DNA from 4 places in the Paenibacillus roseipurpureus genome. Region 1 is predicted to be linked to each of the others. Evidence: riboswitches for the same ligand, from Rfam matches in the RefSeq annotation. Region 1 holds a riboswitch; each other region holds the start of a gene.
What was found. Region 1 has a riboswitch for cyclic di-AMP ahead of MJB10_RS25310 (C40 family peptidase). Riboswitches for the same ligand answer to the same signal wherever they lie in the genome.
Positions count from the first base shown of each region.

Region 2: linked by a shared signal. The riboswitch ahead of MJB10_RS05275 (stalk domain-containing protein) and the one ahead of MJB10_RS25310 (C40 family peptidase) in region 1 are both predicted to bind cyclic di-AMP.
Region 3: linked by a shared signal. The riboswitch ahead of MJB10_RS03280 (C40 family peptidase) and the one ahead of MJB10_RS25310 (C40 family peptidase) in region 1 are both predicted to bind cyclic di-AMP.
Region 4: linked by a shared signal. The riboswitch ahead of MJB10_RS00935 (ubiquitin-like domain-containing protein) and the one ahead of MJB10_RS25310 (C40 family peptidase) in region 1 are both predicted to bind cyclic di-AMP.

Region 1 is NZ_CP130319.1:5,557,125-5,563,063, forward strand. Features, by position in the region: gene MJB10_RS25290 (transglycosylase domain-containing protein) at 1-996, shown strand, start outside; gene MJB10_RS25295 (YwhD family protein) at 1,178-1,669, opposite strand; gene MJB10_RS25300 (M1 family metallopeptidase) at 1,857-3,851, shown strand; gene MJB10_RS25305 (hypothetical protein) at 3,934-4,752, shown strand; cyclic di-AMP (ydaO/yuaA leader) riboswitch at 4,920-5,058, shown strand; gene MJB10_RS25310 (C40 family peptidase) at 5,143-5,532, shown strand; gene MJB10_RS25315 (hypothetical protein) at 5,605-5,865, shown strand.
Region 2 is NZ_CP130319.1:1,155,749-1,161,687, reverse strand. Features, by position in the region: gene MJB10_RS05305 (hypothetical protein) at 1-45, shown strand, start outside; gene lepB (signal peptidase I) at 129-659, opposite strand; gene MJB10_RS05295 (response regulator transcription factor) at 696-1,343, opposite strand; gene MJB10_RS05290 (sensor histidine kinase) at 1,370-2,434, opposite strand; gene liaF (cell wall-active antibiotics response protein LiaF) at 2,544-3,206, opposite strand; gene MJB10_RS05280 (PspA/IM30 family protein) at 3,374-4,027, opposite strand; cyclic di-AMP (ydaO/yuaA leader) riboswitch at 4,207-4,346, shown strand; gene MJB10_RS05275 (stalk domain-containing protein) at 4,351-5,151, shown strand; gene MJB10_RS05270 (YjcZ family sporulation protein) at 5,339-5,443, shown strand; gene MJB10_RS05265 (molybdopterin molybdotransferase MoeA) at 5,505-5,939, opposite strand, start outside.
Region 3 is NZ_CP130319.1:701,956-707,894, forward strand. Features, by position in the region: gene MJB10_RS03250 (AIM24 family protein) at 1-15, shown strand, start outside; tRNA gene MJB10_RS03255 (tRNA-Gly) at 99-173, shown strand; tRNA gene MJB10_RS03260 (tRNA-Arg) at 177-253, shown strand; tRNA gene MJB10_RS03265 (tRNA-Pro) at 274-350, shown strand; tRNA gene MJB10_RS03270 (tRNA-Gly) at 369-439, shown strand; gene MJB10_RS03275 (hypothetical protein) at 582-755, shown strand; cyclic di-AMP (ydaO/yuaA leader) riboswitch at 826-993, shown strand; gene MJB10_RS03280 (C40 family peptidase) at 997-1,884, shown strand; gene MJB10_RS03285 (hypothetical protein) at 2,063-2,722, shown strand; gene yyaC (spore protease YyaC) at 2,903-3,436, shown strand; gene MJB10_RS03295 (ABC transporter transmembrane domain-containing protein) at 3,514-5,505, shown strand; gene MJB10_RS03300 (hypothetical protein) at 5,582-5,939, opposite strand, start outside.
Region 4 is NZ_CP130319.1:210,061-215,999, reverse strand. Features, by position in the region: partial or broken gene MJB10_RS26630 (small, acid-soluble spore protein, alpha/beta type) at 1-140, opposite strand, end outside; gene veg (biofilm formation stimulator Veg) at 332-607, opposite strand; gene yabG (sporulation peptidase YabG) at 866-1,744, opposite strand; gene rsmA (16S rRNA (adenine(1518)-N(6)/adenine(1519)-N(6))-dimethyltransferase RsmA) at 1,800-2,708, opposite strand; gene rnmV (ribonuclease M5) at 2,749-3,282, opposite strand; gene MJB10_RS00935 (ubiquitin-like domain-containing protein) at 3,407-4,546, opposite strand; cyclic di-AMP (ydaO/yuaA leader) riboswitch at 4,829-5,023, opposite strand; gene MJB10_RS00930 (ABC transporter ATP-binding protein) at 5,301-5,939, shown strand, end outside.

The sequences.
Region 1 (5,939 bases):
AACCGCGCGCTTTCGAATACGCGGCAGCCTGGCTCTTCCTTCAAGCCATTCGTATATATGGTCGCTTTGCAGAATGGCTATACCCCTGTCACGATGGTCAAGAGTGAACCTACGGTGTTTACTTACGATGAAGGGCGCCAGCAGTATGTACCAAGAAACTTCAATGATCAGTATCCAAATGCGAATATCGATATGCGGCAGGCGATCTCCAAGTCCGATAACATCTACGCGGTGCACACCATCCTCGATGTCGGCCCTCAGAAGGTGATCGACTTCGCCCGCAAGCTCGGCGTGGCTTCACCCATGAAGCCATTGCCTTCCCTCGCATTAGGTTCGTTTCCCGTGAGCCCACTGGAGATGGCTTCGGCTTTCGCCGCCATTGCCGATGAGGGCATCCATCGTGAGCCAACGGCTATTTTACGCATCGAGGACGCGAATGGTGAGGTCTTATATGAAGCGAAGAAGGTGGAAGAACAAGTCATCCCCCCTGCTGTCGCCTATGTTATGACGAATTTAATGGAGAGCGTCTTCGAAGAGGGCGGAACGGGCAACCGTGTTGCCAGCACAATTAAGCGGCCGATCGCTGGCAAAACGGGCACAACCGACACCGATGCCTGGCTGGTCGGCTTCACACCTGAGCTGGCAACCGCCGTCTGGGTTGGCTACGATAAGAGCCGTGCCATTTCGACGGTCGAGTCGCATCTCGCCTCGCCGATCTTCGCGGATTTCACGGAGCAGACGTTGGATGCCATACCTCCGAAGCTGTTTACGGTCCCAGATGGTGTCACCACCGTCTATATTGATCCTGTAAGCGGCAAGCTGTCCAACGAGGACTGCCCGAACGCGAAGATGGAAGCTTTCTTAGCAGGCACGGAACCGACGACGTATTGCACAGGCAAGGCTGCCGATCCGAATGGGACCAATGGTCAAAAATCTGGCTCCAAAGGCGACAACGGCTCCTGGTGGAACGATCTGAAACGCTGGTGGAACGACTAAACCCTGTCATTCCCGGCATGCTATATAACACAAAAAGGCAGAACTAAGCGCGTCTTAGTCTGCCTTTTTGCTGTCCTAGTATATGAGGTAACATACACTAGGGTCTAGTATACCCGCTTCCCCTTAGCCTAACAATGGATGACACATAATGTTCATATTCTCCATAATCGCCCCAAAAAGCTTACGATAACGCATCCTTCAGCGTTTGGTCCGAGCGATTCCACCAGTCTTCGTTGTGTGCGATCAGACAAGTGCGCAACGCTTCACGCTCCTTGTCGGACAAACCCTCCAGTACGAATTTACGCTTCATTGCGGCATCCATCTTGTTCACATGATCGGCCAAGATCTTCCATCCGCGGCGCGCTTCGGTATCAATCAACATCTCGCACGCCGACATCCCTGCGTAGTAAGCACCGTCTTCCGCGCGATCTACCGCGACCCAAACGATCCACGCTTTGCGGCCATTTGGAACTTCCTCTTTATTCATCGAGAACTTAATCCCTTTCTCGATCTTGCTCTTCGCATGAAGGGTCCCTTCATCCAGGTAGGCTTCTTCACCATCGATAATAACGCCAGATACGTTGCTAAGGTCAATCGCACCTGCGCCGAATCCTTTATGATTGACTTTGGAACTTACTATATTTAAGGCTAGCTTCTTTTTATCCGCTTCCATGAGTTCACCTTCCACTTTCACCTAAGTTAAAATGACGACTTGCTATTATTGTAGCGAAAGTCATTCAGCAGAACAAGAGGCGGGGGCTTACATCGCCTATTTCCGAGATTTCTTTATCCCGCAGAAATATTCCCTAGGTTGTCTACATATACATGCTGTAGATGCTTGTTTAGGCGGGGTGAATCTCATGATTAATCTATTCAATAGCCGCAAAGTACAGTGGATTGCCGTCATGCTGCTGGCTGCCGGCGCCGTGTTTATAACGGACACGTTGCTCCCTTCCACACCACGAGGGATTGTTCCCGTCGTTTCCAAAGAGGTTCCTTTGGCGAAGTCACCGGACATGCGGTCTGCCGATAGCGGGAACCCCGTAGAAACATCAACACCGCTTAGCTATCGCATTGCTGAATATCACATGAACGTTACTTACATTCCTGAAACACAGCAGCTCCAAGGACAGCAAACCCTCACATGGGAAAATCCAGGGTCTGTACCTGTGAATGACATCTATTTTCATCTCTACCCGAATGCGTTCGCCTCGAAGAAAACGACGTTCATGCGGGAATCGGGCGGCAAGCTGCGCGAGGACGAAGCCAAAGCTGACAGCGGCGGCAGCATGGAGCTGTTATCTGTAAAATCCGATGAAGGCAATGACCTCACCAAACGGATGACGTTCGTACAGCCAGATGACGGCAATAAGGACGACCATACGTTACTCAAAATTCCACTCACGAAACCCGTCGGTCCTGGGGAACGCGTTACGATCCGAACCGAATTCCTGGTGAAGCTGCCCGTTGCCTTTGCCCGGATGGGTTATGTGGACGACTTCGTCATGGCAGGGCAATGGTTTCCGAAAGTTGCGGCCTACGAGCGCAAAGGTACGCGCGGCCGGACCGAGCCTGGTTGGGACCTCCATCAATATCATGGGAATTCGGAGTTCTATGCCGACTTCGGGATGTATGATGTGAAAATTCAAGTGCCCGCCAATTACACGGTAGCCGCTACTGGCTTCCCAGTGAAGCCAGCTGTGACCGATAAGGGTATGAAGACGTACCAATTTTATGCGGAAGATGTCCATGATTTCGCTTGGTCCGCCTCCCCCCATTTCGTCTATGTCGAGGAACCTTTCTCGGCGCCGCAAGTGCCAGGAGTTAAGATTAAGCTATATCTCGATCCGAACCATCAAGACTTGAAGGATCGCTATATGTACGCTGCCAAAAAAGCGCTAGCGCGCTACAGCCAGTGGTACGGAACGTATCCGTACTCGACCCTTTCCATTGTCGTGCCTCCTGCCGGCGGGAATGGCGCTGGCGGGATGGAGTATCCCACATTAGTAACGGCTTGGGGAGCATCCGACAAAGATCCAGATCTGGAACTCGAGCGTGTCGTCGTCCACGAAATTGGCCATCAATTTTTCTACGGACTCGTGGCCAGCAATGAATTCGAAGAAGCGTGGCTCGATGAAGGCTTTACATCTTATGCCGAGGACAAGGTGATGGAAGCGGAGTATGGCGATAAGCCGAATTTAGCCGTTGAATCCAGCTACATTACCTCACCGAATGCGCTGCGCAAAGACGCATGGGCCTATACCGGGCATGAGCAGTACGCTGAAAATGTGTATACGCGCGGCAAGCTTGTACTAAAGGCGATTGAGCAGCAAGTGGGCACCAAAGTCATGGACCGCATCATGAAAACCTACTTCCAGCGGTGGCAGTTCAAGCATCCGTCTACGAAGGATTTTCAGCAAGTTGTGGAGGATGTCAGCAAGACGAAGTGGGATGATTTCTTCAACCAATATGTGTATGGCGATAGGATGATGGATTATTCGGTTGAAAGCGTGCAGATCAAGCCTCAAGGCAGTAAGGGCTCCGAGACGTACGAAAGTACCGTCCGCATTGTGAAACATGGCGGCAATTCACCAGAAGTGCCGATTCAGTTCCATTTTGCTGATGGGACGTCGCTGGATAAAACATGGGATGGCAAAGACAGCTCCATCGAATTCAAATTTACGAACGCCTCCCCCGTCGACTGGGTGCGGATCGATCCAACCTATACGCTCGTGCTGGAGAATAAGCATATCAACAACTTTTATCAAACGGAGTTAAATACGAAATGGCAAATACGGTGGAATCTCGGCCTCGCCCAGTTCCTGCAAGCTCTGTTCGGCTCAGTCGCCTGGTAAGCGCGCAGCTCATGAAGTACGACAAACTCTGAGCCCGCTTACGAAGCCAGTTTTCTAAAGAAAACTTTGAGGAGGGACCTCGTTGGCAACCTATATCAAATCCGGCTTCAGGGCAGCGATGCAACAGCCTTTTGCCACGATCATGCTTTTCCTGTACCAAATGGGCTGGGGGGTGCTTCTGTATAAGGGGATTCAGGGCGTCCTCGTCCCCCTCATGCATCGCTTTCCGGGCAGCGAGCAGCCTAAGCAAGCACTGCAGCTTTTCTTAGCTGAAGGTCAATTTCAGTTATTAAAAACGGATCTTAGCCACTCCTACCTAGGATGGCTGGCGTTCCTGCTATGCGTGCGTATGCTGCTCACCCCCCTCCTGAATGGCGGTGTCTATTATTCGCTGACGCACACCGAGCAGAATGCCGGCTATCGCTTCTTTCGTGGCATGAAAAAGCTCGTGCTTCCCTTCTTATTCGTGTATCTGATCCGCATCGTGCTGACACTGCTGCCGTTGATCTGGCTTTTCCCTAAGGCCAAATGGATTCTAGCCCACAGCTCTTCCTATGAACAGCTGGCGCTGAACTTGCTGCCTTGGATTCTCGGCTTTATGATGTATGGCTTTCTCTTGCAGCTGCTGTTCATGTATATCCAATTTGCGCTTGCAGCTGAGCTTGGCGTCCTTTCGACAGTCATTTCCTTTTTCCGACATTCGATCCCCATTATCGGACTTGCCGTTTCCTTACTTCTCATCTCAGGACTTCTGGCGGGCGTCACGGTAACGGCGACTTATGTGTGGGCTGGACTAGTCGCGCTGCTCATTTATCAGCTGTATCCGCTGTTCCACATTTTCATCCAAATCTGGAGCATCACCTCCCAATATCAGCTACTTTCTGCCAAAATATCCAATTAACATCCAGCAAATTCGTCTATTTGTACAATAAAGTCCCTTTCGCCAAAGAAAGGGGCTTTTTTTTGTCTGTTTTCCGAACAATTGGGCTTTTTTTTCGCCTATTTTGCCAAACAAAAAGAGGATTTTCTTTGTTTATGACGAATTACATGATCTAGCATCAAAAAACCAAATATTTCATGCCGAATTCCTCAGTTTATGGGGAAACGGGGGAACCACTCCGGGTGAATTGATCTTGCAAGACAGGGATCATAGGGAACCTTCAACCGAACCCTCCAGCTAACCTCGTAGGCACCGGAAGGAGACAAGCAGTTGAAGAACGTTGTTACTCTTGTTTTTAGTCTTGTTTTGTTTTTGAGTGTGAGTGTAGGAAGCGTTTTCGCGTCGTCCACCATGGACAGCGCCGTCGATGACCTCATGGGAACTCCGTACAAATGGGCTGGCACAACAACCAAAGGGTTTGATTGCTCTGGGTTCACGTCCTACCTATTCAGCGAGTTCGGCATCGACATTCCGCACAGCTCTAAATCCCAAAACAAAGAAGGCTACTGGATCGACAAAAGTGAACTTCGTAAGGGCGATCTCGTATTTTTCAACACGGATGGCAGCGGTATCTCTCACGTAGGGATGTACCTGGGCAATGGTGAATTCGTTCACTCCGCCACAAACCAAGGTGTTGTTAAGAATAAGTTGAGCGAATCCTACTACGCGAAGCGGTATGTGTCAGCCAGACGAGTTCTGTGGGATGATATCTACAACCAACTAACTGCTGAATCCAATTAATCTTCTCATCACAGGAATGAAGCCCTTAAGCTTACTCCCAGGAGTAGCCTTACGGGCTTTATTCATTTGTGCATGCCGTTCAGCGGAGCACCCCACCCTGCTGTGGAGAAAAAGGTGAATGAGAAATTGCTAGCCAGTATGCAATTGAACGGCAAGTCCCCCATCGCCGCTGTTGGCGTCGAAGTGCAGGAATGCTGGGTGCATTGCAGCCGAGCGCTGAAAATGTCGAAGATTTGGGAAACCGACAACTGGGTGCCTGAGCAAGAGCAGCCAGATGGCATGGACATGTTCCCCGCCCATGTGGCGATGAATGGCATCGTGCTGGATGAATAGCTTGAGGTGCAGATGGGGCAGTGCGGGATGCTCCTGATACCTTCCAAAAGTTATAACTTGACACACCATGTTAG
Region 2 (5,939 bases), 1.5 Mb from region 1:
TTGCCGATTCCGATGCGGGGACTGCTGCTTGATGCTAAGATGTGAAGAAGCCAAGAGAAAGCTATGACAAAGTAAAAAGGCAGTCTCCCTCGTAGTTGAACCTACAGGTGAGACTGCCTTTAACTGTATTAAAACATCTTTTTCCCTAACACATGATCAATCGGAATGAAACCAATAACACGGCTATCCATGCTGTTATTGCGATTATCTCCCATAACGAAAATATGGTCAGCAGGAACGGTCCACTTCTTGTTTCCGTTCGCTCGCATCTCCTCGTTAATATAAGGCTCGTCTAGCAGCTCACCATTGCGAAACAACTGGTTATCTTTCATTTCAAGCAGATCCCCAGGCTTGCCGATGACGCGTTTGATCCATACATGCTTATCGTCACCGTGAACGAATAAACTTAGTAACGGACTGTCCATCAAATCATTCTTAAAGGTACGCTTTAAATTCACTCTAGAATCTATAATGACGATATCCTCATAATTGGGTTCGTAATGAAACGTATGCGATAGCTTCGATACATACACCCGCTGGCTGTCATGCAGCGTCGGATCCATCGAATGTCCGCTAACCCGCGTCGATTGGAATACGAACACGCCGAGAAATACAACCAGTATAAACGAAATCGCAATCGACCCAAACCAGCTCCACATCTGTTTGACTACACTCAACTTTATCGCTCCCTCGAGTTATTCCGCAAGCCCATGCTTGAAGGCATAAATCGCCGCTTGCGTTCGATCTTCTACGCCCAGCTTAGCGAGTACATTCGTTACGTGAAATTTAACGGTTTTCACACCGATGAATAGTTCATCCGCCAACTCTTGATTGGATTTGCCCTTCGCAATTAATCGGAGAACTTCCATCTCGCGATCTGTTAGCTCTTCATGCGGTTCCGCGGCAGGCTTCGGCGTCCGAAACCGGTTCATAATCTTCGATGCCACTTGCGATTCCAGAATCGACTGCCCTTTGGCTGCCGCTCGGATCGCTTGGGCAATTTCAGATGCACGCGAGGTTTTGAGCAAATAGCTGAAAGCGCCCGCCTCAATCACTGGATACATTTTCTCATCATCCAAGAAGCTCGTCAACACAATCACTTTGCATTCTGGATACAATTGCAGCAATTTCCTCGTCGTTTCAATCCCGTCCATGCCTTCCATGACCAAATCCATTAGCACGACGTCTGGGCGATATTCTTGTGCAAGTCGAATGCCGTCATGACCATTGCTCGCCTCGCCTACAACCTCGATGCCATCTTCGGTTCCAAGTACAGCCGCTAGTCCGATTCTGACCATTTCGTGGTCATCGACAAGAAGTACTTTGATTAAGGTGTCGTCCATTCACTTCTCCCTCTCTATGTACAGTGCTAACTCTCGATAAGTTGAGGATCACCCGCGAGTATCGGCACCCGAATCTCAATGCGTGTACCTCGTTCTGGCGCTGTAATAATATCCACCGATCCGCCAATTTCGTTAACGCGTTCTTTCATGGACACGATTCCATAGGACGTCAGCTTCTTCGCATCCAGTTCAAAGCCGATGCCATCATCGCGGATAACCAAGCGAATGCCGTCCGAGCGGTGCAACAGCTTCACTTCCAGCTTGTTTGCCTTGGAATGACGTAAAGCATTCGACAAGGCTTCTTGCACGATGCGGAATAAATGATCCTCAATCCCTTTATTTAAACGAATTTCATCGTCCATATCCCATGTAATCGCCATCGGCACTTTGGCTGCCAGCTCCTTCAAGAGCTCGACAAGTCCTTCCGACAACCGCTTGCCTTCGAGGTGAATCGGGCGAAGATGCAGCAGAAGCGCCCTCATCTCAGATTGCGCAACTGATGCCATCTCTTCAATAAGATGAATTTGCCGCTTCGCTTTCTCGAAATCCTTGTCCAGCGTCCGTCCGACAGCTGTTGCTGTCATAGAGATAGCGAACAACTGCTGGCTCACCGCGTCATGCAGCTCCCGCGCCAAGCGTTGGCGCTCTTCAATAACCGCAGACAGCTTCGCTTTCTCAGTGAGCTCGACATTGTGGTTAGACAGACGTTGCAGCGAAGTCACCTGCTCCTCCCAACGCTTCATGATGCGGCCTAATTGCTCGCCTAGACGGCCGATCTCATCTTCTCCGTTCACAAAATCGCCTCGTGCGAACGTACCCTTTTCCAATAAAATCATCGTCTCCATCATTGGTTCCAGCCTGCGTGTGATTCTGGAGCTATTCCAATAACCAAAGAAGGCACCAATGACTCCAAGAATCAGGAGTGCCAAGAAAGAGAGCTTGATCCCTTCTTGCCAGGAAGTAAAAGGAACCAGTAAGTCCCTAGATTTCAAAAAATAAAGAATAGCGCCTAGTATCGCGAAGCCAAACAGGATCGACTCGCCCATACTGCGCCATATCATATTCGTTAACCGTCGTTTATAGCCGTCCACCTGGTGAAGAACCCCTTGAAATAAACGGCAAGACTGTCCGTGATATGGCAATTCATCTTTGCGAAGCAAGGAGAATTGTCAAGTGAGGAACGGTCTCGTTTATCCATCGTTACAGAACTTTGACCTTGATATCTCCTACGATAAAGGAGAGCACAAGTTTCACTTTATGGTCACTATGCACATAATTATCTGATTGCCAGACCACTTTATTCATGACACCCGCTTCTCGTTGGTCGGCGATATGAAGCTGTCCGAACATGATGGAAGCTGTAACCGAAACACCGATGTCATCCGGCACCTTGATATCAATATCCCCCACGATACCTTGCAAAATAACGGTCGTTTCCTTTTGCTCCAAGATCGCCAGTGAGAGGTCGATATACGTTTCCCCCACCAAATACCACGTCGATGTGTTTCTCATAATCCAAGGCTCGCGGCCAAGACGCACACTATCTACAAGCTTTTGCTTTTGAATATAGGTGTCATCCTTATGAACCTGCTTGGATCGTATGAAAAACAAACCGAGTGAAATCAACACAACCGCAATGACAATCGTGAGATGATCCCCGAATAAAATGACGGCGCCAATCCCCATCAGCACATATCCTTTGCGCTCCTTGCGTGAACGAACGCGATGAATGCCCAGCAAGATGAGGATAACGGCCAGAATGGGAAAAAAGCCTACAGTTCGATCAAGAAGCAAAAAAACACCGGCGCCGATCAGCACAAGCGCTGTGTTGCGTGCGCGGTTATTCTTCATGTCTTCTCCCATTTGCTGCACCTCCTCTGGCTGCCCATTTCGTTTCTTGCATACGTTTCCTAGCATACCATAAGAATGGACGACCTCCAAGAAGCAAATCCTTATCCGGCAAGGCTTTGGCTTATAAAAAACGACTACACCGTCCTGTTGGACGGTAGTGTTTATCCAAAAATATAAGCTTACTTCTGGCGGCGCGGGTCCCGCTCTTCACGGCTGCGCTGCTCCTGCTGCCACTCGTGCTGCAACTTACTGCGCAGCGCGCGAAACTCATGCTGAAGATTGCCGCTGGCTTCCTTCAGCGTCTCGCGCGACAGGCGGCCCGCTAAGCGAAGCCCCTGGAGCGCCTCCCGGCCGAGCTCGCGGCCGGTCACTTCAAGCTCGCGCCACGTGTCGCGAGCCTCTTTGCCGTGCAGCCCGCCGCGCGGCTGCACCTCTTCGGCTGCGTGCCCCGCACGCAGCCCGCGCAGCTGCTCTGCGAGCGCCAGGCACAGGTCCTGGCTGCTCGCGTACTGCGCGCGGTAGTGCTCGCTCGCGGCTTCCTCGCGAAGCTTCTCTTGCAGCGCGAGCCGCGCCAGGTCTTCTTCGCCGGCGCGCATCGCCAGCTCGGCCTGCTCGCCGCGCAGCTGCGCCATTTCCTCTGCGCGCGCGATGTGGCTGCGTAGCGCGATCGTGGCCTGCAACGCTTCCTCGTAGCGCGCTTCCAGCTCCTCAATTGTGCCGCTGCGCGCGGCACCTGCCTTGCCGATGGTCTCCTGCCAGACCGTCTCCGCCATTTTGCCAATTTGATCACCTATATGTTGCAAATCCCATTCACGGTCCTGATTCTTCGTCATATTCATTCACTCCCTCTACATCGTCTCTCACTCCATCATAGCTATATCGTAACGCACTTACGCCAACGTCAAAACCGACCCCCGACTGTTTTTGAACCTAGACCTAAGTCCAGTATGTCAGGAAGGCCCCAATATTTGGTCATTGTTCCGAGCCGCTCACGATGATACTATATTTGAAGCCGAGTCTGGTGCCCAAATCAAGCACTGGTACGGGGGACGAAATACTTGGGGTGAATATTTGCTTCTAATCAGAGCAGACTAGGGAGAACCTTCTTCCCGAACCCGTCAACTAACCTCGAAGGCTCAAGAAGGAGGATTACCAATTGAATAAACTTACTAAAGGGTTAACAAGCCTTGCTGTTTCCTTAGCAGTATTGGCAGGTGGCTTTCTTTCCCCATTTACAACGCAGGCGCACGCAGCCCAAGCCAAGATGGACGTGAAAGTGCAAGTCAACGATGACCTGATTCATTTCCCGGATGCACAGCCATTTCTGGATGGCAATCATTCCACACAAGTGCCGCTTCGTTTCGTAACCGAGAAATTAGGCTACTCCGTGGATTGGCAAAAAGATGGAACTGAAATCAAAGTCACACTGAGCAACAACCAACATACGATTACACTCGTCTCTGGGCAAAAAGAAGCCAGCATTGATAACTCTACCGTCGTTCTGGACACTGCTTCACAATTCCAGAATGGTCGCGTATACGTCCCGCTTCGCTTTCTTTCCAGTGCCGCAGGTATTCCCGTACATTGGGATGCCAACAGCAATCTAGCTATTCTTAGTAAAGATGGCGCTTATCATGCGCCTGATTATCAAGTATTTGAATCCACAGCTTATTCGGCAGATCCTTCTGAGAATGGTGGTTACGGCGCGCTCGACTATATGGGCAACCCCCTTGCACTCGGTACAGTAGCTGTAGACCCATCCGTTATTCCGCTAGGCTCGAAATTGTATATCGAGGGATATTCGTTTGATGGACTTCCAACAGGCGGTATGTATGTGACTGCGTCTGATACGGGCAGTGCCATTAAAGGAAATCGACTCGATATCTATATTCCTGGTTCGAAACAATCCTTACGCAGCTTCGGCATTCAGAAAATTAAAGTGTACAGAATTTCATAATGAGCTGAAACAGATTCAGCAAACAAAAGTCGCCCACAGGTAGCGTTATCTACGTGATGGGCGGCTTTTGCTTATAAGAACGGCAAAACGCGATCAGCCATCAGGGCATTCGTCCAATCAACTCCTATCCCGTAGACATATGCTGTATAGTGTTTAACCTACATCACTAGAAAGCGGAGGCGATACCATGTCATATGTTGCAGGTTGTGGAACACCTGGTTACGGGAACTCAGTTGGCGTTATTCTAGTTCTTTATGTGTTGCTTGTTATTATTCTTGCTACTTTCTTCTAAGCGAAAGCTAAGAAAACAAGACCCACTCAGTCTGAGTGGGTCTTGTCTTTTTATTTATAATTTATTTCGTTGCCCATACTTGCACACGATCGCCTCGCGCATACCCACTTCCTCCCGCGGGCAGACAAATCAAGCAATCCGCATCCTTAATGGATACCATAATACTCGACTTATCAATCCCCGCTGGGCGAACCCATACGGTTCCTGCCTCCAGGCGCGTAGTTCCGCGAATATACCGCGGGTAAGCCGAAGGCTTATCATAGGGCACATCCAGAAAGGCGGTGTGCGCTTCACCAACGGGCTGCTGACTGCCCATCATAGCTTTCATTAGCGGCTTGGCGAATAACTCAAATCCGACGAAGGATGCCCCAGGATTGCCTGATAGTGCGAGAAGCAGCTTCCCTTTCCATACAGCTGCACTCGTTGGTGTTCCAGGCCGCATGGCAACTTTATTGAACAACAATTTGCCCTCGAAATGGCCGAACAGATCCACCAA
Region 3 (5,939 bases), 1.0 Mb from region 1:
GTTTTTATCAAATAATGGGTGAATTGAAAAAACAGTTGCAAATGGGATAGATTCCTGATATATTATTCCTTGTCGCCTCAAGCGACAAAACATACCGTGCGGAAGTGGCTCAGCGGTAGAGCATCGCCTTGCCAAGGCGAGGGTCGCGGGTTCGATCCCCGTCTTCCGCTCCATAAGCGCCCTTAGCTCAGCTGGATAGAGTATTTGACTACGAATCAAAAGGTCGGGAGTTCGAATCTCTCAGGGCGCGCCATTTACACTTTCTATACACTACGGGACGTAGCTCAGCTTGGTAGAGCACCTGCTTTGGGAGCAGGGGGTCGCATGTTCAAATCGTGTCGTCCCGACCATTTCTTACATTTTGATATGCGGGCGTAGTTTAATGGTAGAACTTCAGCCTTCCAAGCTGATCGCGCGGGTTCGATTCCCGCCGCCCGCTTACTGAAAAGACCACCTTCGGGTGGTCTTTTTTCATGCAAGGGAATTGAACCCCAAGGGTTCGACCGCCCGCTAGGACGGTTTTCTTAAAGGGGATCCCCAACTATAATAAAGATAGTTTTGATCAATGGAGGGAAACCAATATGACGAAGCAATTTGCCATCGATGTCGCGAAGAAGCTATACCGGGAAAACGATCAGTCTTACTTTGTGATCCGTGATCCTGAAACGGATGAGTTCAAAGTGGTTGATAAGAAAGAAAGAGATCTCCGAAATTTGAATGCATGGGTCGTTTTTAGTATAGAAACAGATATATAGACAACGGGTTGGAAACACTTACCACGGTGAAAATATTGCCAGCCCAAAACGAATTGTGCTAGTCTAACATAGACAAAAAATGCCGAATCGCCGAGCAGCAAAAGCTCGCGTACGGGGGACTTCTTTACTTGGGGTGAATGAACAGAAAGCTCGTCAGCATCTTGACGAAGGGACTGCACTAGGGAAAACCTCTTCCCGAACCCGTCAACTAACCTCGGAGGCTTCAAGGAGGCACAATCTTTTGAAACTTTTTGCAAAAAGTCTTATTTGTTCATGCGTGCTAGTTGGCGCAGCTCTACCCGTGTTCACTTCTCCATCCGTACAAGCTGCTGCACCAGATGCCGACTCGGTGAAGGTTCAGCTCAATGATCAGCTGCTTCAATTTCCTGAAGTTCAGCCGTTTATTGATGCGGAAGGCACACTTCAGGTACCACTTCGTGTGTTATCTGAAAAGCTTGGCTACCAAGTCGGCTGGTCTAAGCAAGGTGACGACATCGTTGTCACGCTGGTCAACAAGGATCAACAGATCCAATTGACGACGAACAATGACCAGGCGCTTGTGAACAGCAAGCCAGTTACACTAGAAAGCAGCCCGACGTTGAAAGAAGGAAGCACGGTGGTTCCGCTTCGTTTCATTACAGAAACGTTTGGATCTCCGATTGTGTGGAACGATCCGAACAAAATCGCGATCGTTGAGGCAGATGGCAACAGCCATAAGCCTGCCTACATCGCGCCGCCGCTAGCACCTGCTGTGCCGAAGGTTGTGCAGCCAACGTTGTCATCCCAGATTATCCAAGCGGCAACGGCGTTCCAAGGGACTCCGTACCAATGGGGAGGCACAACGCCCAAGGGCTTCGATTGCTCTGGCTTCGTCCGTTATTTATACGAAGCGAAGGGGATCGATTTGCCTCGCACCTCGGTGCAAATGTATGATCAAGCAGGGACAAGGGTGACGGACTTGAAGGCGGGAGATCTCGTATTTTTCGCATCCAATATCGTCAATCATGTCGGCATTTATCTGGGCAATAATCAATTCATTTCTGCGACAACCTCAAGCGGGGTAACCGTAGACAGTCTCGCCAGCTCCTACTGGGGATCCAGATATGTAGGTGCAAAGCGCGTGCTTTAAGGCCGAGGCTGACTCGCCAGCCTGCCAACGAATAAGGGCATCTGTTCGTCACGACTTTCACGAAGGTGAAGCATGGCGAGCAGGTGCTCTTTTAACGTCATGCGATTTTAGTCGAATTTTTGAGAATTATCGCCTATAATGGAGGAATGGTTGGAAGAAAGTAGGTGATGGGTACACCGTGCAAGTCAGTGTCTGGAAAAGCTGGTTTCATAAAATTAAATTGTCGGGTCGAACAGACCATGGGATAAGCGTTGAATCGGGACCTGTCATTCCGGATGAGATTCGGAAGGTCATTGAGCAATTTTTCAAAACGTATAATCATTTCAAAGGTGCTAGGGACATTCAGACCGACACGTTTATTCGCGAAGTGTTCTATGCAACGAGGCAAGATCCCAAAGATCAGCGCTCGATCGGAGAAATGGAATCTTATATTCAAAGTAAGAATGTGCATCGTTTGCGGCTGAAATCGCATGTGATTGATGAGTATTTGCGCATCGGTGAGAAGGTTTGCATGATTGGTGTAACGAGGGAGTTCAGTAATGGACATCGTAATCGTGTACTCTATTTTATCGTGAATGAGGAAGGGGCTTGGCGGTTCCACCATATCGTCCGATCACACCACGGCAAAATTATTGAGAAGTTCCACGTGAAGGAACAAGTGGGGTTTGTGGTTGGCGATGAGGGGGCAGCACTTCTTTTCTTAACCCATGCAGATTCGACGGATGCCAGCACCTATATGATCGGTGATTTCGTACATATGGAAGGCTATCTGGAAGTCGAGCAAGAGATCAGCGCACAGCTGTACTATCGGGTTGTTCGGATGAATCGCGTGCATTGACCAGGCGGATAGTGGGCATTAAAAAGGAACATGAATAGGCTTTGCTCGATTGAGTAACGCTTATTTGGTGTGCGCACAGTATGGGCAAGGAAAGTGGACATTGCCTGCCTCCATATGAAAGAATAGAACGTAACAGATTAAGGAAGTTAAAGGACTGAAGTGCCTTAGAAGGAGGCCAGCATGGGGGAAGATCAGATCGAGCTACAGGAACAGTTTTGGAAAAAAGTAAATGGAGAAGAGTTAAGCGATCTTCTGAAAGGGATAGCGGAGAGTCGATCGCTGCACGCGAGGACACTTGCATTCGTATGCATTGGGACGGACCGCTCGTCAGGCGATGCCCTGGGTCCGCTTGTGGGAAGTAAGCTGGCAGAGCTCGGCTATGCCCATGTGATTGGTACGTTAGCGGCACCGTGTGACGCGAGTAATTTGGCTGAACGGTTGGCGGAGATTCCACCCAATGCCGTGGTGATTGCCATTGATGCCTGCTTGGGGCAGAAATTAAGCGTAGGCAAGTATCAACTGTCCAACCAGCCGCTGGCGCCTGGGAAATCGGTTGGGAAAGTGCTGCCGCCGATCGGGGATTACACGATCGCGGCGATCGTGAATATGGATGGCCCGAGGCAATATCAAGTTTTACAAACGACATCGTTATATCAAGTAATGCGAATGGCAGAGGAAGTGACGAAGGCGATCGTGCATGCCTTCCCCATATAATTGAAACAAGCAAGGAACAGAAAGAGGAGAGTGAGTTGCACGTGATAGGAGCAGGTGGACTAGGAGGTCCTGGCGGAATGGGACGGCTGTCTGACGGCAATCGCCCGAAAGCGAAGCTGAAGGATGTATCGATTCGTCGTATTTTACAATTGTTCAAAAGTTACTGGGGGCAGCTGATGGTGATCATCGGCTTAGCGCTGCTTGCGGCAGTTATCGGGTTAATTCCGCCTCTTGTGATGAAAGAAATCATCGATACAGCGATTCCAGAAGGGCATGTGAAGCTGTTGGCGGTTATGGCCTTTCTGTTGATACTTTTGCCTGTGCTAAGCGGCGTGCTGGGTGTCTGGCAGAATCACCTCAATACCAAAGTAACGCAAGGGGTTATCCGAGATTTGGGGCAGTCGTTGTTTCATAATTTGCAGCGGCAATCAATGGCTTTTTTCACCGACGCGCGTTCGGGCGAAATTGTGCAGCGTATCACGGGAGATGTGCAAGCGGTCCAAAGTGTTGTGACCTCGCTGGTGGTCTCGTCGATTACGCAGATCGTTATCGTCGTCACGACCATTGGCATTCTATTTACGCTGGATTGGAAGTTAGCGATTATTTCTGTGTTGATTCTTCCTCTTTTCGTGCTTCCTGTCAAAAAGGTGTCCAAGCTGCGCAAAGCGCTTCGCATCGAGACGCAGAAAGTACGTTCCGATATCACGTCTCAGTTGAATGAGAACTTCGGGATCTCGGGTGCGTTGCTGACGCGGATTTTTGGCAGAGAGAAACAGCAAGAGCTTGAATTTACGGCGATGAATCAAAAGGTGATGGATCTGGAGCTGCGGCTGAACCTGGTCGGCCGCTGGTTCGGGATGGCGACAAGCACGCTTGGTCCGTTAGGTACCGCGATTATTTATATCTACGGGGGTTACTCCGTGATTATGGGGCATATGACGCTAGGGTCGATTGTCGCATTCACTGCGTATTTGGGGCGGTTGTACATGCCGGTAGGGACGCTGCTCAACCTGCATGTTGAGGTTGCGACGGCGCTAGGGGTGTTTCAGCGCATTTTTGAGTACCAGGACATGGTGCCGGATGTCATGGATGTTCCAGGAGCTCGCCCGATCGGGACGGTAGCGGGGCGTGTGGCGTATAAGCAGGTGTCGTTTGCTTATAGGCCGGGCGAACAAGGTGGGGCAAAGCAGGGCGGGAAGCCCGGTGATCAAGGCTGGGCAGGGCAGAGTGGGAAGCCCGGTGATCAAGGCGGAGCAGGGCAGAGCGGGAAGCCCGGTGATCAAGGCGGAGCAGGGCAGAAGGCGAAGCCCAGTGATCAAAGCGGAGCAGGGCAGAAGGCGAAGCCCGTGCAGTATGCGCTGCGCGACGTCACCTTCGAGGCGCAGCCTGGTGAAATGGTCGCGCTCGTCGGACCGAGCGGCGCAGGGAAGTCGACGCTCATCGGCATGATCGCGCGGCTGTACGACCCGACAGCCGGCGTGGTGGAAGTCGACGGCGTGGACGTCCGCGACGTGGCAATGGCGTCACTGCGCGCGCAGATCGCTTACGTGACGCAGGAGTCATTTCTGTTCCACGCGACGATTGGCGACAACCTGCGCTTTGCGCGGGAGGACGCGACGCGTGAGGAGATGGAGGCCGCTTGTCGGCAGGCCTACATTCATGATTTTATCGTGTCGCTTCCTGAAGGGTACGACACGATGGTCGGCGAGCGCGGCCACCGGCTCTCCGGCGGCGAGCGCCAGCGGATCGCGATTGCCCGCGCGATCCTGAAGCGCCCGCGCATCCTCATCCTCGACGAGGCGACGTCGCACTTGGACTCGGAGTCCGAGTCCTATGTGCAGGCGGCGCTGGAGGAGTTGATGCAAGGGCGCACGACGCTCGTGATCGCGCACCGGCTCTCTACGGTGCTGGCTGCCGATCACATTCTGGTGATCGAAGCGGGCAGCGTCGTGGAGCGGGGTACGCACAGCGAGCTGCTCGCGCTGGAGGGGCTGTACGCACGGCTGTACAGCACGCAGTTCGCGAAGGCCGCCGAGGTGGAGCAGGAAAGAGCCAATTTTCCACGATGAGGTGGGGGATTTGGCTTTTTTCCCGTGTGTTCACTTTCTGAAGGGCTGGAGACGAGGAGTTAATCGAAACAATCGACTAACTCGAGTGATGTGGTGGATAGTGGGAATAGGTTGAATCCCCGACGTGCCCTAGAGCAGCAGCTTCATCGGCCGCTGGGGCAGTCGGCGTGAGCTTCGAACTCTCGCGCAGTAAGTAGCCGAAGTATAGCACGTAATACGACACAATGATGAAGAATACGGCTGCGGTGACGGGGTCTCTAGTAAATTGCGCAAGGTCGGCAGGATTGATTTGTGCTGATGTTGTCGTTACAGCAATGACGGCATACCGATACGCAAGACGGCCAAGAAAGAGCACGAGAACCGTAATCTCAACCCAGAGGTGTGTGCGGTAATACCAGCCATCGCTCCGATGCTCGAAGCGTGTATGGCGAATG
Region 4 (5,939 bases), 510 kb from region 1:
ATCGCCCTCTTAACCATATTCCCCGCATCTTTCGTTCGAATTCCCGACCAACCTTCACGTTGAACGACATCATAGAAACCGAGATCCTTCGCTAACTCATGCTTGAAACCTTCCGACATGATACCTCTTCTTCGAGCCATAACATAACCTCCTTAACGTTTTTCGTCAGAAAATAGCTTCGTAAGCACTAACTTATACAAGGCTGCACCCATCATAAACAGTCATGGATGTTGGTTCCGTTAGTATTGCCCTCATGCAGCTGGTCCATGCATACCCGTATAAAAAGCAAAAACAGACCCTCAGGTCTGCCCATATCGTCATGCTATTTAAGCTAATGTTGGATATAAGTGATGCGAACCTGTCCATCATCGTTACAAACCGTTACTTCAACGGACTCGGTCAGAATATCGGCGTAGCTGTATGACACTCGTTTGAAAGCGTGGGATTCTTGATCTAATTTCACAATAAACACAGAAGGGTAGGTTTCTTCTAAAACTCCAGAACGCTCGACAGTCTTGCGACGGCCGCCATTCGCTCTCAACATGATCTTCTGCCCGACGTGGGGCTCCAAACTGCGTTTGATTTCCAACAGCGCATTTTTTGCCATTGTCAACTACCACCTCTTTCCTTGTCAATTATAACCCATTCGGACATCCATGTCAAATGAGGTCAAATATTATATCAGCACCCCATTCCCGTTGTCAACGCCATTTTTATTGGTTTCCGATTTCCCTCTCTCATCAGGTTGTCACCAAAGTTCGCAAATTATTCACACTTTTCCAGTTACTTTGGAATCAGGGCAAAAAAAGAACACCTCCTCCGCCACCCTCCTAAGCGAAGTGATGACAAGCAAGTGTTTCGTAGGTTAAACCGACTCTTCTGTATGTTGAATACCTGGGACGCCCATGCGATAGCTGCCGCGCGTCTCGATCCCGCCTAGCCCATCTAGCCCCGTTACCGTCAGGTCCATGATATCCAGCATCGAAATCGTCTCTCTCGAGGATGTATAAGACAGCTTAGCCGCGATACACAGCGGATCTAAGGCATGAATGAGGATACGCGCAGGTGAACTTGCATAATTCGCGCCAGCTCGTAATAGCGCCTCAAAATGAGACTGACAAGCGCCCGCTACAATGATTAGCGTATCGCGATTGCGCTCGTATTGACGAGCCACGCGAACCGCGTTCACGAAGTTCTGGGAATTCTTATAGCTAGTCAGGCTGCCAGGGCTGCCTTCCTGCCTGTTCTTTAGAATGCCATCATGACCTGTGATGACCACAATGTCGGGCTTAATTTGCGGCAATAGACGTTGCAGCGCTTCGGCCATTTGTGATTCATGAAAGAAGAAACCTTCTGCCGGCACACGCAATTCGCCGTACAATTGCATGCTTTTCCGCAGGTAGCTCGGGTCTCCATCAAGATGCAGCACCCGACCGGGCACTTCGAAATAGGAATTATGTTGGTGATTCTTTTGTTTATGTTGAACGGTTTGTTGGTTTTTCTCTTGCAGATGCACTTGAGCCACCGCCAACCGACGCAAGGACTCCCGAAATTCAGGCGAGCTGGATCGCGGATGATCCAAGGTTTCTTCCTTGTTGATCTTCTTCAGATCTGACAGCGGCGCATCCGCCAGCAGTCGGTAATCTACACCTCGCAGAATGGCTTTGAGATGCTCGATGCGTTCAATTTTAAACATGACGTCGCCGCCATAGGAAATACGGGTTACAAAGTCTCCTTGCCTCATCGCACAAATCCCCTCCTACGGGTATCCTATGGCGAGACTAGGCATTTGGTGCGGGTTATTTGCAGCCGTGCGCGCGCAGGGCCGTTGCTAAGCGAGCAAATTCCTCCATGCTTAGCGTTTCACCGCGGCGTGAAGGCTCAATCTGGCAGCCGTTCAGGAGCGCTTCCAGCTCCGATTTATTCTCTTTGCTAAAGAACCTTGCCGCGAGGTTGTTGTAAAGCGTTTTACGGCGCTGTACGAAGGAAGCTTGCACGACAGCGAAGAAGAAGTCAACGTCCGCCACCTCAACAGGCGGCGTTTGACGCACACGCAGTCGAATGACTGCAGAATCCACATTCGGCTGTGGAACAAAGACGGTGCGCGGCACGATCGTGACTAGCTCCGGCACGCAGTAGAACTGCACGGCAATGCTTAAGCTGCCGTAATCTTTGGTGCCCGGCTTGGCCGCCATGCGGTCAGCCACCTCTTTTTGAATCATCACGACGATATTCTCCAGCGGAAGCTTCTCCTCGAGAAGCTTCATGATGATCGGCGTCGTGATGTAGTAGGGCAGGTTGGCGACGACACTGACGCCATCCACGCCCTCGAAGTGCTGCCGGAACAGCTCCGGCAGGTTGGTCTTCAAGATATCCCCATGAATGACAGTGGCATGGGGGTATGGCGCCAGCGTTTCGTCCAGAATGGGCAGCAAACGCTGATCGATCTCGACGGCCAGCACGCGGCCCGCGAGCTTGGCCAGTTGCTGTGTGAGTGCCCCGATGCCAGGGCCGATCTCGAGCGCAGCCTTCGTTGGCCCAAGCTCAGCGGCCGACACGATTTTGCCCAGAATGTTCTGATCAATCAGGAAGTTCTGGCCTAAGCTTTTCTTCAGCACAAGTCCGTTTTTCTTAATAATCTGCTTCGTCTTACTCGGTGTGGCTACATCTTCTGCGGTTACAATGACTTCTTGTCCGTTTGTCGTCATAGAATAGACCTCGTTATCTATAGGTTTTCGTACTCTTGATTCAATTCAAATGCTCGAGGGCCGCCTCGAATTCCTCGCGAGAAATCTGAAACATCGCGCAGCGTTTATAAAATTGCTTGCCATTGCAATAACCGATGCCTAAGGCGTTGCCTACGGCCAAGCGTCGAGCCGCCGCGTCCGGGTGCACGATGAGGCCAGCGGCGATCAGATCTTCCATCGCAAGCTGCGAGACCGCGCCGTCATATTCCGTGCGCAGGTTCTGCAGCGCCTGGCGAATCGTCTCTGGCGTCGCATTCTCGACGCCGATATCACCCTTATACGCAGCTTGCTCCTGTGTAATGAACGCATGCTTGCAGCCTGGCACCTTGGCTGCAACAATCTTGCGGATCCGCTCACCAGCGTGGTCAGGATCCGTGAATATAATAACGCCTCGGCGCTGCTGGGCGAGCGCGATCCGTTTGAGCACGGCTTGCCCGATGGCCGAACCGCCCGTCTCAATCGTATCCGCCTCCACAGCCCGCTTAATGGCAGCTGTATCGTCTTTACCTTCGACAACGATCATCTCTTTAATCATGAACCGTTTTCCTTCCTAGCCCCCAGTACGCAGAAAAAGAAGAGGGGTCTCCTCTTCTTTCGCGCAGGCAGTCGCCAAGCTACGTGTATAGGGTAGTGTTCCCGCCGAAACGAACGTTTACACGTTAGTTCTCTGACGGTTTTTTGGGACCGACAATGTAGACGGTATATCCTTGTTTCGTTCCGAATTTATTGGCATAGCCATGATCTTCGAAATAAACATCGATCATCTGGCCTTTCACGCCGCTGCCGATATCCTCAGCACGACGGAAGCCAAGACCTTCAATGTAGACCCACCAACCCAGTGGAATCACCTTGGGATCAACAGCAATCGTGCGCCCTTCCGTTACAGTCGTCCCTGTATAGGTTTTACCGTAACCGTAAGCACCCTCATCTTTTCCCGTCGATGCTGCGTCCGCTGAATAAGCGGTGAGCTTCACATTCTTAAGAATTTGCTTATAACCGAAGGTGACACCATTCTTAGATACTTCATCCACACTCGGTGAGGAGGCGGAGAGCACAACAACGGGATTCTTCGTGCCAACGGCAACTACTTTGCTAATACTTTCTGTTTGTACTTCTTCACCCACAACTGCTTCCGCGACTAAAACGCCGTCCTCGAAAGTCTTTTCTTTCTTCTTCACCAGTACGCCTTCTTTACCCTCTTGAACGACTTGCTCTTTCCCTTTGAGTAAATTAGCGTCACTCTTCTTCTCTGTCTCGAATGCGATCGGTTCAGAGACTTCCTCCGTCACTTTGGTCACACGTACGATTTTGACTTCATCGCCAGCGCCGAGAGCGGCTGTCGGTTCGGGAGTGATGCGATCGTTCTCCCCAAGTGCAATATTTAAACGTTGCAATGCACTTTCTACCGTTCTTGCAGTTGTGTAAACAGTGGTGGTCTTTCCATCAGCAGTCAATTGAATTGGCGAAGCATGCTCGATGACGATTTTATCGCCGCCCTTGATTTTGGTCGTCAGGGCGCTCGAAATTTCATCGTGTTCACCAATCGTTATGGCTTGTTCATCCAGTAGGCGTTGCAGGACCCATTGCTTCGTGTGCACAATAGTTTCTTGTCCATTCACAACCACGGATACGCTCTTGGTAGCCGTTCCGTACAACAACACCAAAAACATGAAAGTCATTGCGATTGAGATTAGAGCTAGGCTTAAAATCAAACGCAAGTTTTCATGCTTCCATCGCAATGCGAAGGACATGCTGGATGATCGTTTTACATGGGTCTCGCTAAATGAGATACTGCCCACTTCTTCGGTCCTCCTTCAAAGCCTCGCCGCCAGGTTACAGCATGATAAAATTTGACGCGACTAAGGTTTTTAGTTAACTTAACGTGCTCGCCGTCATCGGTGGTACTTACGCCGAATCGGGTCGTCCCCCCCTTTTCACCTCTTCAACATCCTATGAATTCCAGGTCATTTTATGTCATCTGATCTGTGTAGAACCCTGTATGTGGACAAAAAGCCAGCAAGAAGAGGACTCTTCTCGCTGGCTTAGTTTGCATAGTGAAATACAAATAGCACGCACGACAATCGTTACCTCTCTTACGCTTACGAGGTTAGCTGACGGATTCGGACGTGAGAGTCGCCCTACTGAGGCGCAAGCTGCTTGCTTACGTCTCTGATTCACCCCTGATACTCAATCTGCTCACTTGCCAGCGTATGAACGCTAATCAAGCTTGCAGTGGTTCCCCCGTTTCCACATTTGGAACTCAGCGAATGGAAAATTGGCAAATTGGATATTAAGTTATTATGAAAAGTATATTACGCTGTTAATCACAACCTGTAAAGGGATATACACCCGTTAAAAAGGGCTAAATTGCTCAAATTTCGATTATTTTTCAAATATAACCTCATTTTATCTGCATTTCTCTAACTATAACGTACGTATACACCTTTTCTTATACCACTGTGGCTAAAACTAGGTTAAAAATTCAAATTTGTTTATAATGATTCTGGAAGATCTCTATTCGAAAATACCAATAATTTGCTATTTAGGGAGGCAATTGAGATGGGGCCCATCTTGCAAGTAAACGCTTTATTCGGGGGATATTTACCAAACAAACCCGTTCTTCACGATCTCACATTCTCGATTCAACCTGGTGAAATGATGGGATTAATTGGACTCAATGGCGCAGGTAAAAGTACTACAATTAAGAATATTTTGGGATTGCTGCAACCTCAGAAAGGATCCATTCACATCAATGGGTTAACCTTAACGGAGAATCCCATCGCTTATCGTTCTACGTATGCCTATGTCCCAGAAAGCCCTGAGCTCTACGAGGAGTTAACGATCCGTGAACACTTGGAACTGACCGCTATGGCGTACGGTGTATCCAAGGCCGACTTCACCACTAGATCCCAATCGCTGTTAGCGCAATTTCAGATGGGAGACAAGCTTAACAGCTTCGCCAGCCACCTTTCCAAAGGGATGAAGCAGAAGGTGATGATCATGAATGCTTTCTTAATCGAGCCCTCCCTATACATCATCGACGAGCCTTTTCTCGGATTGGATCCTCTCGCGATCCGCTCTTTACTCGACCTCATGGTCCATATGAAGCGAAAGGGCGCATCCTTTCTCATTTCTTCGCACATTTTGTCTACAATTGAGAAATATTGCGATAACTATGTCGTACTTCACAAA